Regions from separate parts of the Comamonas sp. 14P8.1.4 genome, predicted to be linked through region 1. Evidence: predicted binding sites of a transcription regulator. Region 1 holds the regulator's gene; each other region holds the start of a gene.
What was found. The regulator sigma-54, encoded in region 1, starts transcription at its own class of promoters, with help from an activator protein. The targets are predictions, from matches to a motif close to TGGCANGNAANCTGCTTT.
Positions count from the first base shown of each region.

Region 2: a site for sigma-54 is predicted at 1,479-1,496, ahead of AC27VO_RS05390 (ammonium transporter). Genes of this name have one in related genera too.
Region 3: a site for sigma-54 is predicted at 2,211-2,228, ahead of AC27VO_RS05690 (CmpA/NrtA family ABC transporter substrate-binding protein). Genes of this name have one in related genera too.
Region 4: a site for sigma-54 is predicted at 1,567-1,584, ahead of glnA (type I glutamate--ammonia ligase). Genes of this name have one in related genera too.

Region 1 covers NZ_JBYOKN010000001.1:14,386-17,884, forward strand. Annotated here, with positions in the region: gene lptA (lipopolysaccharide transport periplasmic protein LptA) at 1-313, shown strand, start outside; gene lptB (LPS export ABC transporter ATP-binding protein) at 313-1,083, shown strand; gene AC27VO_RS00090 (RNA polymerase factor sigma-54) at 1,144-2,727, shown strand; gene AC27VO_RS00095 (sugar ABC transporter substrate-binding protein) at 2,912-3,499, shown strand, end outside.
Region 2 covers NZ_JBYOKN010000002.1:155,694-159,192, reverse strand. Annotated here, with positions in the region: gene AC27VO_RS05400 (ABC transporter substrate-binding protein) at 1-167, opposite strand, end outside; gene AC27VO_RS05395 (sulfite exporter TauE/SafE family protein) at 432-1,190, opposite strand; gene AC27VO_RS05390 (ammonium transporter) at 1,532-2,845, shown strand; gene AC27VO_RS05385 (hypothetical protein) at 2,879-3,202, shown strand; gene AC27VO_RS05380 (GMC family oxidoreductase) at 3,340-3,499, opposite strand, start outside.
Region 3 covers NZ_JBYOKN010000002.1:217,408-220,906, reverse strand. Annotated here, with positions in the region: gene ntrB (nitrate ABC transporter permease) at 1-773, opposite strand, end outside; gene AC27VO_RS05690 (CmpA/NrtA family ABC transporter substrate-binding protein) at 792-2,165, opposite strand; gene AC27VO_RS05685 (response regulator) at 2,303-2,938, opposite strand; gene AC27VO_RS05680 (PAS domain-containing sensor histidine kinase) at 2,944-3,499, opposite strand, start outside.
Region 4 covers NZ_JBYOKN010000001.1:957,711-961,209, reverse strand. Annotated here, with positions in the region: gene glnA (type I glutamate--ammonia ligase) at 107-1,522, opposite strand; gene AC27VO_RS04465 (EI24 domain-containing protein) at 1,800-2,636, opposite strand; gene AC27VO_RS04460 (phosphoribosyltransferase) at 2,855-3,379, opposite strand; gene AC27VO_RS04455 (adenylosuccinate synthase) at 3,436-3,499, opposite strand, start outside.

The DNA of each region.
Region 1 (3,499 bases):
CGAGGGCGAGATCATTGAATACAACGGCCAGACCGACGATGTGAAGCTGATTCGCCGTGGCCAGCTGCGCCGTTATACCGGCGGCAAGCTCAGCGATGACATCATGGGCAGCGTCATCACCTATAACAACCTGACCGACGTGTTCACGGTGGATGGTGAGAAGCGCAGCAGCGAGCCTTCGTCGGCCCCTGCTGGCTCGGGCGGCCGTGTGCGCGCTATTTTGGCGCCCAAGGCCAGCGCACCGGCGCAGCCATCAACGGCCCCAGCGCAGCCTTTGCAGCCTTCGGGTGAACTGAATTTGCAAGGAAAGTAATGGCTGAGCATTCCCAAGATACGGCGGCATCCAGCAAGCTGGAAGCGCGCCATCTGGCCAAGTCCTATGGCAGCCGCAAGGTGGTCAAAGACGTGTCCATGACCGTGCAAAAAGGCGAAGTGGTTGGGCTGCTGGGCCCTAATGGCGCCGGCAAGACCACCTCGTTTTACATGATTGTGGGGCTGGTGCGCAGCGATGGCGGTGATGTGTTCATCGATGGCCAGTCGGTGGGTGGCATGCCCATTCACCAGCGCTCACGTCTGGGGCTGTCGTACCTGCCGCAAGAAGCCTCCATCTTCCGCAAGCTGAATGTGGAAGACAACGTGCGCGCCGTGCTGGAGCTGCAAAAGGATGCAGCGGGCAAGCCGCTGGGCAAGGATGAGATTGAGCAGCAGCTCACCACCTTGCTGCAAGAGCTGCGTGTGGACCACCTGCGCAAGTCGCCGTCGCTGGCGCTGTCCGGTGGTGAACGCCGCCGGGTGGAAATTGCCCGTGCGCTGGCGACCAACCCACGCTTCATCTTGCTGGATGAGCCGTTTGCCGGTATCGACCCCATCGCGGTGATCGAGATTCAGCGCATCATCGGTTTCCTCAAAGAGCGCGGCATCGGTGTGCTGATTACCGATCACAACGTGCGCGAAACACTGGGTATCTGTGACCATGCGTTCATCATCAGTGATGGCACAGTGCTGGCGCAGGGAACGCCGCAGGAGATTGTCGAGAACCCGGATGTGCGCCGGGTTTACCTCGGCGAACATTTCCGGATGTAGTCCTCTCCAGCGGTCCTAAAAAACAACAAAGGTCGAGAGAGCAAAAGAGGGGGTACAGCGTTGAAGCCAGGTTTGTCACTGCGGGTCTCACAGCATTTGGCGTTGACACCGCAACTGCAGCAATCCATTCGTCTCCTGCAGCTATCGACGCTGGAGCTTTCTCAAGAGGTCGAGCACATGCTCGACGACAACCCTTTCCTTGAACTGTCTACCGAGGATGCGCCGCGCGAAGAGTTTGGCGTGGACAGTGCAGACACCGCATCGGAATACGATGCCCATGCGGCGGAAGATGCACACTATTCAGTAGCGGACAGCGCAAGCACCACAGGCGCTGAAGGCCAAAAAGAGCAAGATTTTTCTGCTGCCGAAAGCGATGTGCCCAGCGACTGGGAGGGCGATGGCAGCGTGGACATGTCGTCTTTCGATGACGGCGAATGGGGTAGCGAAGCCCCGGCGCGTGGCAACCGCAACGACGATGACGATGCCCCTACCGCCCTGGAGTTGGCGGGCACCCATGAATCGTTGACCGATCATTTGCTGCAGCAGTCTCTGTCGCTGCGCCTTTCGGAGCTGGATCGGTACGCGCTGCGCTTTCTGATCGAAAACCTCAACGACGACGGTTATCTGGAAGACTCGCTGGAAGAGCTTGCCGTGGGGCTGGCAGGCAGCGAGGACCTCGAGCAGCTGGAAGAGCTGGTGCACCGCTTTACCGTGGCGCTGCGCCTGCTGCAATCGCTGGAGCCCGTGGGTGTGGGGGCGCGTAATCTGTCCGAATGCCTGCGCCTGCAGCTGCTCAACCAGCAACACCAGGGCGACGACAGCGAGCTGGTGGCGCAGGCGCTGCTGCTGTGTGCCCAGCCACTGGAAATGCTGGCCCGCCGCGATGTGCGCAAACTCATGCAAGCCTGCGGTCTGCCTGAAGCCAAGGTGCGTGCAGCGCTGGCCGTCATTGCGCGGCTGGAGCCCAAGCCCGGGCGCCGCTTTGTGGATGTGGAGCGCCACGTGATCGTGCCCGACGTCATCGTCAAGAAGGCCAACCGCCGGGGGGCGGACGGGCTGGCGCAGTTCAGCGTACAGCTCAACCCCGATGTCATGCCCCGGCTGCGCGTGCATGAGATTTACGCAGGCGCACTGCGTGGGCACAAGGGCAGTGAGGGCCATGCAGGCCTGCAGCAGCGCCTGCAGGAGGCGCGCTGGTTCATCAAGAACGTGCAACAGCGCTTTGACACGATCTTGCGCGTTTCCAAAGCCATTGTGGAGCGGCAGAAGAACTTCTTCGTGCACGGTGAGCTGGCCATGCGCCCGCTGGTGCTGCGCGACATTGCCGATGAACTGGGACTGCACGAATCCACCATCAGCCGCGTGACCACGGCCAAGTACATGTCCACCCCCCATGGCACGTATGAGCTGAAGTTCTTCTTTGGCTCGGGTCTGGGGACGGAAACCGGAGGCAACGCCTCCAGCACGGCAGTGCGTGCGCTGATCAAGCAGTTTGTATCGGCGGAAAGTGCGAAGAAACCGCTGTCGGACAGTCAGATTGCCGAGATGCTCAAGGAGCAGGGCATTGAGTGCGCGCGCCGCACAGTGGCCAAGTACCGAGAGGCGCTCAAAATTGCACCCGCCAATTTGCGCAAGGCGCTGTAAGCGGGGCTCGCAACCCTTGGCGGCAATGTTGGTTTGTACTCGCTCATGCGTTAATCTTGCGTTCGCCCGATAAAATCGCGCGGCGATCCATCACGAAATGCGCTACCTTTGGGTGGCGCATTTCTTTTTCTTCTCCCGGACTTGTGTTAACCAGTTGAGCGCATGCAGCGCTCGGAGTATCACCATGCAACAACGTCGTCACACCCTGCTGGCCATCGGTGCCGCTGCCCTGGCCGTTTGCGGTGCATTTGCACCTGTGGCCCATGCCGAAGAAAAGCCCAAGGTGGCGCTGGTCATGAAGTCGCTGGCCAATGAGTTCTTCCGCACCATGGAAGACGGTGCCAAGGCCCACAACAAAGAGCACAAGAACTATGTGCTGGTGAGCAACGGCATCAAGAACGAGACCGATACCGCAGCCCAGATCAAGATGGTCGAGCAGATGGTGGCCCAGAAGGCCCAGGCCATCGTGATTGCACCGGCCGACTCCAAGGCCCTGGTGCCTGTGCTCAAGAATGCCGTGGACAAGGGCGTGATCGTGGTGAACATCGACAACCGCCTGGATCCTGAAGCCCTGAAGGAAAAGCACCTGAACATTCCTTTTGTCGGCCCTGATAACCGCCTGGGCGCCAAGATTGTGGGCGAGCGTTTGGCGAAAGAGCTGAAGGCCGGTGACAAGGTCGGCATCATCGAAGGCGTGTCCACCACCACCAATGCGCAGCAGCGCACAGCTGGCTACAAGGACGCCATGGATGCCGCCAAGATGACCATCGTG
Region 2 (3,499 bases), on a different contig from region 1:
AAGCCCACCAGCTTCTTGCCTTCAAAGTAGGCAAAAGGAGCGTAGTAGCCTTCGGTGGCCAAGCGGATGGTGCCGTCCTTCTGGATGGCGTCCAAGCTACGGGCGTGGGCACCAGTAGCGGCCAAAACTGCCAGGGTGGCAGCGGCGATCACGGAAATGCGTTTCATGAGAGGTTCCTGAGTCAGTCGCAGGTTCCGGCCCCCGGCTCCAAGCGCTTGGAGCCTCCGCACGCACCACGCGGCGCGGAAACATGGAGGCCACAGCTTGGCCGCAGGGCCAGGGCTGTGCTGCTCGACGAATGGTGCAAGAGCACCAAAATGGAGCAGCCTGAGGGCGAAAACAGGTCTCGATTATAGAAGTCGCCCTTCTTTGTTGCAGAAGGGTGACTGAGCAGCCCCGAGGGCTTCCGGCTTGCAAGGGTGCGCGTGCGCTCAGGCGCCGAAGGCATCCCAGCCTGTTTTGCAGATCAGCAGGCTCACCACCACGATGAAGATGATGCGCACAAAACCCGCCCCGTGGCGCAGCGCCATCCAGGTGCCCAGCATGCTGCCCAGCACATTGGCAATGGCCAAGGGCACGGCAAAGTGCCACCACACATGGCCCTTCATGGCAAACAGCGCGATGGCCGCCAGATTGGTCATGACGTTCATCAGCTTGGCGTTGATGGAGGCGTTCAGAAAGTCATAGCCCAGCAAGCGCACCAGCAGAAAGACAAAGAAGCTGCCCGTGCCGGGGCCGAAAAAGCCGTCGTAAAACCCGATCACTAGGCCGATGGCTGCCGTCAGCCATTGGGTGGTGCGCACGCTGTGGTGGGGGGTGTGCTCGCGGCCCATGTCTTTTTTGGCCAGGGTGTAGAGCAGCACGCCCAGCAAGATGAAGGGCAGCAGCTTGCGCAGAAAGTCGGGGTTGACCAGGGTGACAGCCCAGGCGCCGCTGAATGCGCCGACACCGGCCGCCGCAATGCCCGGCACGATGGTGGCCCAGGTGATCTGAATACGGCGGCTGTACTGCCAGGTGGACATGGCCGTGCCCCAGACCGCGGCGCTTTTGTTGGTGCCAAACAAGGTGGCGGGCGCGGCGTTGGGGAAGGCGGCGAACATGGCGGGCACCAGAATCAGCCCGCCACCGCCCACGATGGCATCCACAAAACCAGCCAGGGCCGAAGCCAGAGAGACAAAGATCCATTCCATAGCTGCGCATTGTGCGCTGGGCGCATGGCAAAAGGCTGTCACCAGCCCAAACAAAAAGCGCCGGGGTACCGGCGCTTTGGAAAGGCATCTCATTGGTGGATGCTTTTTGAATATTGGTCTGGTTGTGGATCGAGTTGTCTCCTCGGGCCCTCCTGGCTGCTGCACCTTGGTGCGCGCTAGAGTGAATGCAATGTAAGTCGTGCCTTGCAATGGTGCATCGGGGATTTCCCGCAAGTGTGTGACTTTCTGTCTGACAGCCCTGTGGCGGGGTGTGCCGTCTGTCGGTGTGGGCACAGCTTGTGCTTGGTGGCCTCTACCAAAAGAAGCCACGGGAGGTCGGCATGGAGATGCGAAACAGGCTGTGCAGATGGGGTGGGGGCGCAGCGGCGTTGTGGGCATTGCCCATGGGTGTGCAGGCGCAGCAGATGGTGGGGTTTGCCGATATTCAGGGTGCAGACACGGCCTGGGTGCTGATGTCTACCGCACTGGTGCTGTTGATGACGCTGCCCGGTGTGGCGCTGTTCTACGCGGGCATGGTGCGGCGCAAGAATGTGTTGAACACCCTGGCGGCGGTGCTGGGCGCGGCCTGCGTGGTGAGTGTGGTGTGGTTCGCCGTGGGCTATTCGCTGGCATTCACGCCGGGCACGGCCTGGATCGGCGGGCTGCAGCGGCTGTGGTTGGAGGGGCTGGATTACCAGCAGGCGGCGCAGCAGCTGTCCGTCAGCCATATCGCGCCGCACATTCCGGAGGCGGCATACGCGCTGTTTCAACTGACGTTCGCCATCATCACGGCGGCGCTGATTGTGGGCGCCTTGGTCGAGCGCATGCGCTTTGGCGCACTGATGCTGTTCATGGCGCTGTGGAGCTTGCTGGTGTATGTTCCGATCGCGCACTGGGTGTGGGAGCCCGGTGGTTGGTTGGCCCGCATGGGGGCGCTGGACTTTGCCGGGGGCGCGGTGGTGCACGTGAACGCCGGGGCGGCCGGGTTGGCTTGTGCCTGCTACCTGGGCAAGCGCACGGGCTATGGGCGCGAGCCGTTTCAGCCCTACAACCTGGGCTGGACCATGCTGGGCGCGTGCCTGCTGTGGGTGGGGTGGTTTGGCTTCAACGGGGGCTCTGCCCTGGCGGCCGATGGCCGCGCGGCCCTGGCCATGGTAGTGACGCACCTGGCGGCCGCTGGCGGTGCCATGGGCTGGGCCGCGGGAGAGTGGTTGTTCCACCGCCGCGTGTCGCTGCTGGGGTTGTGCTCGGGGCTGGTGGCCGGCTTGGTGGCCGTGACACCGGCGGCGGGCTTTGTGGGCCTGGGCGCGGGCCTGGCGATCGGGCTGATGGCCGGGCTGGTCTGCTACTGGGGGGCCACAGGGTTCAAACGCTGGCTGGGCGCCGATGACGCGCTGGATGTATTTGGTGTGCACGGGCTGGGCGGCATTGTGGGCTCCATCCTGACCGGGGTGTTTGTGAACAGCACCATCTCTGGCGCGCAGGGCAATTTGCTGGCGCAAACCGTGGCCGTGCTGGTGGTGGCGGCCTTCAGCTTTGCCGCCACGTGCGCGCTGATGTGGGTGACCGACCGCCTGGTGATCGTGCGGGTCGATCTGCAGGAAGAGCAACAAGGGCTGGATGTGACGCAACACCGTGAGCAGATGGGCCAGTGATGGCCGCTCTGCGCAGCAGCAAGGAGGGACGCAATGGCAAACACTGAACGGGTCGCCGTGGCCGCGCATCTGCATGTGGCCTTGCGGCGCAAGGCCGGGCGCGTGACGGATACGGACTGGATGGCCGTCAACGATGACTACGCGCGCGAAGTGGTGCGGGTGGCACGGGAGCAGGCCCGGGAGACGGGTGACGACAACCTGGCCGAGCTGGCCCAGCGGCTGGAGACGCTGGTGCGCGCGGGCAACACGCAAAAGCCTGCCACCGTGCCGCTGGTGGAGCGCGTGGGCCACAGCCTGCGGGCCAGCAGTGCGCCGCCGCTCGATGAGGGTGAGCGCTACGTCGGCGGTTTGCGCTGAGCGCTGTATTGCTGCTTTATTAAAAAAGAGAGCGGTTGATGCTTGTCAATGCTGCGGTTGGCGGTCAAATCAGCTGGAAGAGTAAGCTTGACCGGCGCTACGCGCTCTCTTTTTGACGGCGTAGCGCCTGATGAGATCTACGCCGTCAGCGAATGCGCGGGTGCCACAGCGCGGCTGGGGGCTGTGATGGCTTCTGCCAGCGGCACCTGGCTGCTGCGCGCCTTGCGGTCAGCGCGGATCCACTGCGCCGCTTTTTCTGCCAGCATCAGCGTCGGGCTGTTGGTGTTGCCACTGGTG
Region 3 (3,499 bases), on a different contig from region 1:
GTCAGCGACAGGTTGTTCCACTCGTTCCACAAGAAGTAGCCCACGCCGGTGCCGCCCACCAGCATCTCGGCGGCCACAATCACCAGCCAGGCAATGCCCATGGAGATGCGCATGCCCGTAAAGATCGTGGGCGCTGCGGCAGGCAAAATCACTTGAAGCGCTTTGCGCAGCGGGGACACTTCCAAGGTATTGGCTACGTTGAGCCATTCACGCTTGACGCCGGCCACACCAAAGGCGGTGTTGACCAGCATGGGCCAGACCGAGCAAATAAAGATCACAAAAATGCCGCTGGCGGAGGAGTCCTTGATGGTGTAGAGCGCCAAGGGCATCCATGCCAGTGGAGAGATAGGCTTAAGCACTTGAATGAAGGGGTCCAACGCCCTGTACAGCAGCGGTGACATGCCAATCACAAAGCCCAATGGAATGGCGACCAAACAAGCCAAGAAAAAGCCTGCTGCCACGCGCAGCAGCGACCAGCCCAACTGAATGCCAATGCCTTTATCGTTGGGGCCGTTGTCATAGAACGGCTGGGACAGGTGCTGCACCACGGCGGCACCAAATTCACCCGGACTGGGGAATCCTGCTTTGCTGCCCCCTTCACCTTCCGGCGATTTGCCCAACATCTGCATGTACTCAATCTGTTCGGGGTTGAGATTGGCCACAGCGCCCGATGTGCCACCGCCAACCGTCAACCCCGACCACACCGCCAATATGCAAACCAGCAAGGCCAAGGAAATGGCCCAAGCCTGTATGCGCAGAGAAGCTTTTTTCATACCAAACCCTCCACTCGATCAGTTGGTCTTGCGAATCGCAAAGCTTTGAAGGTAGGCCTCAGGCTGTGCCGGATCAAACTCCTTACCCATGATGGTGAACTTGCGCGTTACCCCTTCCGGCACCGGCATGCCCAACGCCTGCATGTGTTTCTTGGCATCGGTGATCAGGAAGATTTGCTGCGCCAATTGCTGGTAGTTCACGTCTTCCTTGAGGTAGCCCCAGCGCTTCATCTGGGTCAAGATCCACACCGCCATGGACTGCCACGGAATGGGGTCAAAGTCTGCGCGGTTGGGCACGTTCTGGATGTTGCCCAGACCATCGGCAAAGCGCCCGGTCAGCACCTGCTTGATAACAATTTCAGGCTGGTTCAAGTAATTGGCGGGGGCAATCGCTTTGGCGATGGCATCACGGTTGGCAGGATCACGCGCCATGGTCGAAGACTTGAGCACGGCGCGGAACAGTGCGGCAAACGTATTCGGGGCCTGCTGGATGAATTTCTCTGAAGCTCCGAAAGCGCAGCACGGGTGTCCTTCCCACAGCTCTTTGGTCAGCAGGTGAATGAAGCCCACTTCTTCAAACACAGCACGCTGGTTGAACGGATCAGGGCCGAGATAGCCGTCAATGTTGCCAGCACGCAGATTGGCCACCATTTCTGGTGGAGGGACTACGCGGATCTGGATATCGGTATCAGGGTTCAAACCGTGCTCCGCCACGTAGTAACGCAGCAGGAAGTTGTGCATGCTGTGCTCAAACGGCACGGCAAACTTCATGCCCTTCCAGTTTTTCGGATCACGGTTGTTCTTGTGTTTGTTGGCCAGCGTAATAGCCTGACCATTGGTGTTCTGGATGGTCGCGACACGCATGGCCGCTTTCGAGGAACCCAGCCCCAGACTCATGGCAATAGGCTGAGGGCTCAGGAAGTGAGAGACATCGTGCTCACCGTGAATCATCTTGTCGCGAATCAGCGCCCAGTTGGCTGTTTTGATAACTTCAGCCTTGAGCCCTTCGGCCTCATAAAAGCCCATGGGGTGGGCCATGATCAATGGCGTGGCGCAGGTAATCGGGATAAAGCCAATCTTGACGTTGGTTTTTTCCAAGGGCCCTTTTTCCTGTGCCATGGCCTGCAAAGCGCCCAACGGCAACACCGAGCCAATCGCTGCGCGCAACGTACCTGCACCGACTGCTTTCAGGAGGTTGCGGCGCACTCCATCGTGCGGGAACAGGGCTTTGACGACCGTGGCCTCAATGCGGTCATTGCTCAGCGCCTCGACGCTGTTGGCCACCGTATCGTGGTCCTCCGGGGCATGGTTTTGGCCGCACGCACAACGCAGTTGCAGGGGGCGATCAGCATCGTATGCGGCAGCGGTCAGGGAACGGGGCAGTTTGAACATGGCACACCTCTTGAAGCAAGCAATGCCCTGCTCTTTGCAACATCCAGACCTGAATGCGTGCCAATCGGTTGTTCTCTCGCAAATCGCTGCACAAACTGCGAACCCTTGTAGTGCCAGCCCTACAAAAGTGCGCTTGGCTATAGCTGCGATGGTTGGTGGAGGGCGTACAGCGTCAGCTCCACATCGTTTTTGGTGCCGGTCTTCTCCAAAATGCGCGTGCGGTAGGTACTGACCGTGTTGCTCGCCAAACTTAACTGAGCGCTGATCTCGGTCACGCTCATCCCCGAAGTCAGCAGCTTGTAGACCTGTTGCTCTCTGTAAGACAGCCCATCGCCCTTGCTGTTGCGGCTCACTGCCATAGCTAGCGCTTGCGCCGTGCCAGGGCTTACGTACAGCCCCCCTGCACCAATCTGGCGCACCGCCTGCACCATGTCATCCGGATCTGCACTTTTGTTGAGATAGCCTTTGGCACCAAGCTGGATGCAGCGCACCGCATATTGCCGATCCGGATAGGTACTGAGCACCAAGGTTGGCAAGTGCGGGTGCGTACGGCGCAATGTGCCCAGCACCGACAAACCGTCTTGGCCGGGCATGGCAATGTCCAGCACCAGCAAGTCGATACGTTGCTGTGGCGCATTCAGGTAGTCCAGCACCGCCTCGCCATCCGCCGCCTCAGCCACCACGCGGATGTCCTGCGTATCTGCAAACACTTGCTTCATGCCTTCGCGCACGATGCGGTGGTCATCGGCCAGCATGATGTTCAATGTTTTCATAGCGCTCAAAGCACCACCTCTGAGGTGGCCGTTTCAGACATTGATAAAGGCACTTGCAAGGTGACACAGGTGCCTTTACCGGGCTGACTAAAGATGCTCAGCTGTCCACCTAACTGCCTTGCCCGTTCGTGCATGCCCATCACGCCATAGGCTTGTGCAGCTTGCCAATGGCGTTGCTCCATCCCTTGGCCGTCGTCACACACTCGCAAATGCAATTGCTGATTGCGGCAATGCAGTTGCACAGTCAGCTCACTCGCCTGCGCATGCCGGGCCACATTGGTCAAAACCTCTTGGAAGATGCGGAAAATGCCCATTGCCACATTGCCCGCAGGCGCTTCGATGTGGCCCACGTCACAGCGCCAGTGGAACTGAAGCTCACTCTTTTCTGCGCACTCCTGAGCCTGCCACTCCAGCGCAGCCCACAAACCTTGGTGGTCCAGAATGCTGGGGCGCAAGTCGGTGATGATGCGGCCCACGTTGTCGACGGCATCTTCAATCAAGCGCCCCATGCTGTGGCACTTGCGCTGCAGCAATGCATGCCAGTCGCTGGCTGGGGCGCTC
Region 4 (3,499 bases), 940 kb from region 1:
TTTTCCGACTTGGGCGCAGCATCTTTCCTACAAAAAAAGGCAGCCCATGGACTGCCTTTTTGCTGATGCGAACTGTGCCTGCCTGAGCAGGCACAGCCTTCACACATTACAGCGAGTAGTACATGTCGTATTCGACAGGGTGCACAGCCTGACGGAAGCGAGTCACTTCGCCCATCTTCAGTTCGATATAGGCATCGATCATGCTGTCGGAGAACACACCACCCTTGGTCAGGAACGCGCGGTCCTTGTCCAATGCTTCCAACGCTTGATCCAAGCTGTGGCAGACAGTTGGCACCAACTTGTCTTCTTCTGGAGGCAGGTGGTACAGATCCTTGGTCGCAGCTTCGCCGGGGTGAATCTTGTTTTCCACGCCGTCCAGACCCGCCATCAGCAGGGCAGCAAAGCCCAGGTAGGGGTTCATCAGTGGATCAGGGAAGCGGGCTTCCACGCGGCGACCCTTGGGGTTGCTCACGTAAGGAATACGGATGGAAGCGGAACGGTTCTTGGCCGAGTAAGCCAGCTTCACAGGCGCTTCAAAGCCGGGCACCAGACGCTTGTACGAGTTGGTACCAGGGTTGGTGATGGCGTTCAGTGCACGTGCGTGCTTGATGATGCCGCCGATGTAGTACAGCGCGAAGTCAGACAGGCCAGCATAGCCGTCGCCTGCGAACAGGTTCTTGCCGTCTTTCCACACAGACTGGTGCACGTGCATGCCAGAGCCGTTGTCGCCAGCGTAAGGCTTGGGCATGAAAGTCGCGGTCTTGCCGTAGGTGTTCGCCACGTTCCAGATCACGTACTTTTGCAGCTGTGTCCAGTCAGCACGCTCAACCAGGGTCGAGAAACGTGTGCCGATTTCGTTTTGGCCAGCGCCAGCCACTTCGTGGTGGAACACTTCGACAGGAATACCCAGCGATTCGAGGATCAGGGACATTTCAGCGCGCATGTCTTGCGTGCTGTCGACGGGAGGCACAGGAAAGTAACCACCCTTGACGCGTGGGCGGTGGCCACGGTTGCCGCCTTCAAACTTGGTGCCCGTGTTCCAAGGTGCTTCGTATTCTTCGATTTCGAAGAAGGGGTTGTGAGGCTCAGTACCCCAACGCACGCCGTCGAAGATGAAGAATTCGGGTTCTGGACCAAAGTAAGCGGTATCGCCCAGGCCGGAAGCCTTCAGATAGGCTTCAGCGCGCTTTGCCACGGAACGTGGGTCGCGGTCATAGGCCTTGCCATCACCGGGTTCGATCACATCGCACTGCAAAATCAGTGTGGTTTCTTCAAAGAAGGGGTCGATGTTGGCGGTCGCGGGATCGGGCATCAGTTGCATGTCCGACGCTTCGATACCCTTCCAGCCAGCGATGGAAGAACCATCAAATGCGTGGCCCGAAGTGAACTTGTCTTCGTCGAAGTGCGACACAGGCACGGTCACGTGCTGTTCTTTGCCGCGGGTATCGGTGAAGCGGAAGTCAACAAACTTGACTTCGTTCTCCTTCACCATGTTCATCACGTCTGCAACGGTCTTAGCCATCAGGTTCTCCTGGAAAAGCGCTTCATAGAAAGTACGTCGTTAGGCAAGCACTTTATGTGCCAGCTTGCACCAACCACATCCATCCACTTTCAAAAGCATAAGGCCATGAAATTCATAGCTTCATGCACAGATCAATAATTCACCAATTTGGTGCACAAAAGAAGGGATTCAGCGGCCCCGCTTTTTTTGCACCATTTTAGTTACAGCACACTCACCACATTGGTGCACACCCACATACACATACAGCGCTGCACCAATATTGGCAACAGGCTGCACTTTACCTTGCTTCAGGGAGCGTCGGCACCTGCCCAGCCGCATCTGCTGCCTCACCGCGCAAGCTGTAGAGCGCCGCCAACCCGTAGTGGGCAAACCACAGGGAAGAGAAGGCCAGCACCAAGGCGTAAATCCATACGGCTATAGGAATCAGTACCCAAAAGGCCGCCGCAAAGACGATACCGGAAGCCCACACAATGCTGGGCGCTGCGCCGATGTAGCCACATACCAGCCCCATCACAATGAGGCGGTAACGGTGCACTTTAAAAATGGCTTGCCGCTCTGCTTTGCTGGCGTGCTCGGCCAAGGCATCAAACGTCATGACGCGGTAGGTGAGCCAACCCCAGATCAGCGGCGGCAACACCAAAATCAAAGGCGGCACCAGCCACAGCGGCACCGACAGCACCAAAGCCAGCAGCGCCACCGTTGTAGAGCCCGAGGCCCACAGTGCACTGCTCACCCAGCCACCGCCCTGCTTGCGCTGCAAATGGGGAAAGCGCCGCTGCGCCACCAGCTCCACCATCTTGGGCGTCATCACCACCGCCACCACAGCCAGCGCCAGCATGACCAGAATGGGGCTGAGTACCAGCACCACCACAACAGCAGCGGCCACGGCACTGGCCGTTGCTGTGGCCGTGCCCATCCAGCCCCACAGCCATTGCAGCCAGCTGGCCCGCTCCAGCCAAGACTGCACGGTCGTGACGGCTCCATCCCACCAGAAAAGCCCCACCAAAGCCACCATCAGCATTAGCAGCAACAGCGGGAATAAGGACCACGCAATCACCCTGCCCCGCAGGCAATCGGCCATTGCGCGCCACAGCGCATCCAAGATCATTTGCATGCCCGCCAGCATAACGAAGCCGCCCCGCATGCCCAGACAAAGCCCTGCCGCGCGGCAGTTCATAAAAAACAAGAGCGCTTAGCGCTCTGTATTCATAGATTTCAGATGTTTTTTGGTTTGAAGTGACCAAGTTGCAAGCGCAAGCTGCTCTTATTTATGAATTTTCGCCATAAAAAAAGGAGCCTACAGGGCTCCTTTTTTTGAGGTGACAAGCTGGATTACAGCTTCCACTTTTCCATCAGCTTTTCAGCATTCAGGTTGTCATAGCCCTCGAAAGGCTGGTGAATCCAAGGATTGGTCGGCAGGTCTTCCACCGAGTAGTCTGCCTTGAAGTTCGAGACACCCTTGGTCCAGATCACGGCAGTGCGCAATTCGGTGATGGGCTCGTAGTTTTCCTTCAGGCGCTTGACCACGGCGTTCAACGTCACGCCTGTGTCGGCCAAGTCATCCACCAGCAGCACGCGGCCAGCGATTTCACCCTTTGGGGTCGCAATGAAGCGACCGATGTCCAGATGCCCCTGCACCTTACCGGCTTCCGCACGGTAGGAACTGGTGGACATGATGGCCAAAGGCTTGTCGAAAATACGGCTCAAAATGTCACCGGGGCGGAGGCCACCACGTGCCAGGCACAGGATGGTGTCGAATTCCCAGCCGGACTGGTGAATCTTCAGCGCCAGCTTCTCAATCAAGCCGTGGTATTCGTCGTAGCTGACGTACAGGTGCTTGCCGTCTTCAGTCAACATGTGTGTGTCCTGTCTCAATGTCTTCGCAAGGAGCGTGTTTAAAAAGGCAGAAGCACTTAAGCAGCTGCGTAAGGGTTTTGCATCAGGATGGTGTGCGCACGGTCAGGGCTGGTCGAAACC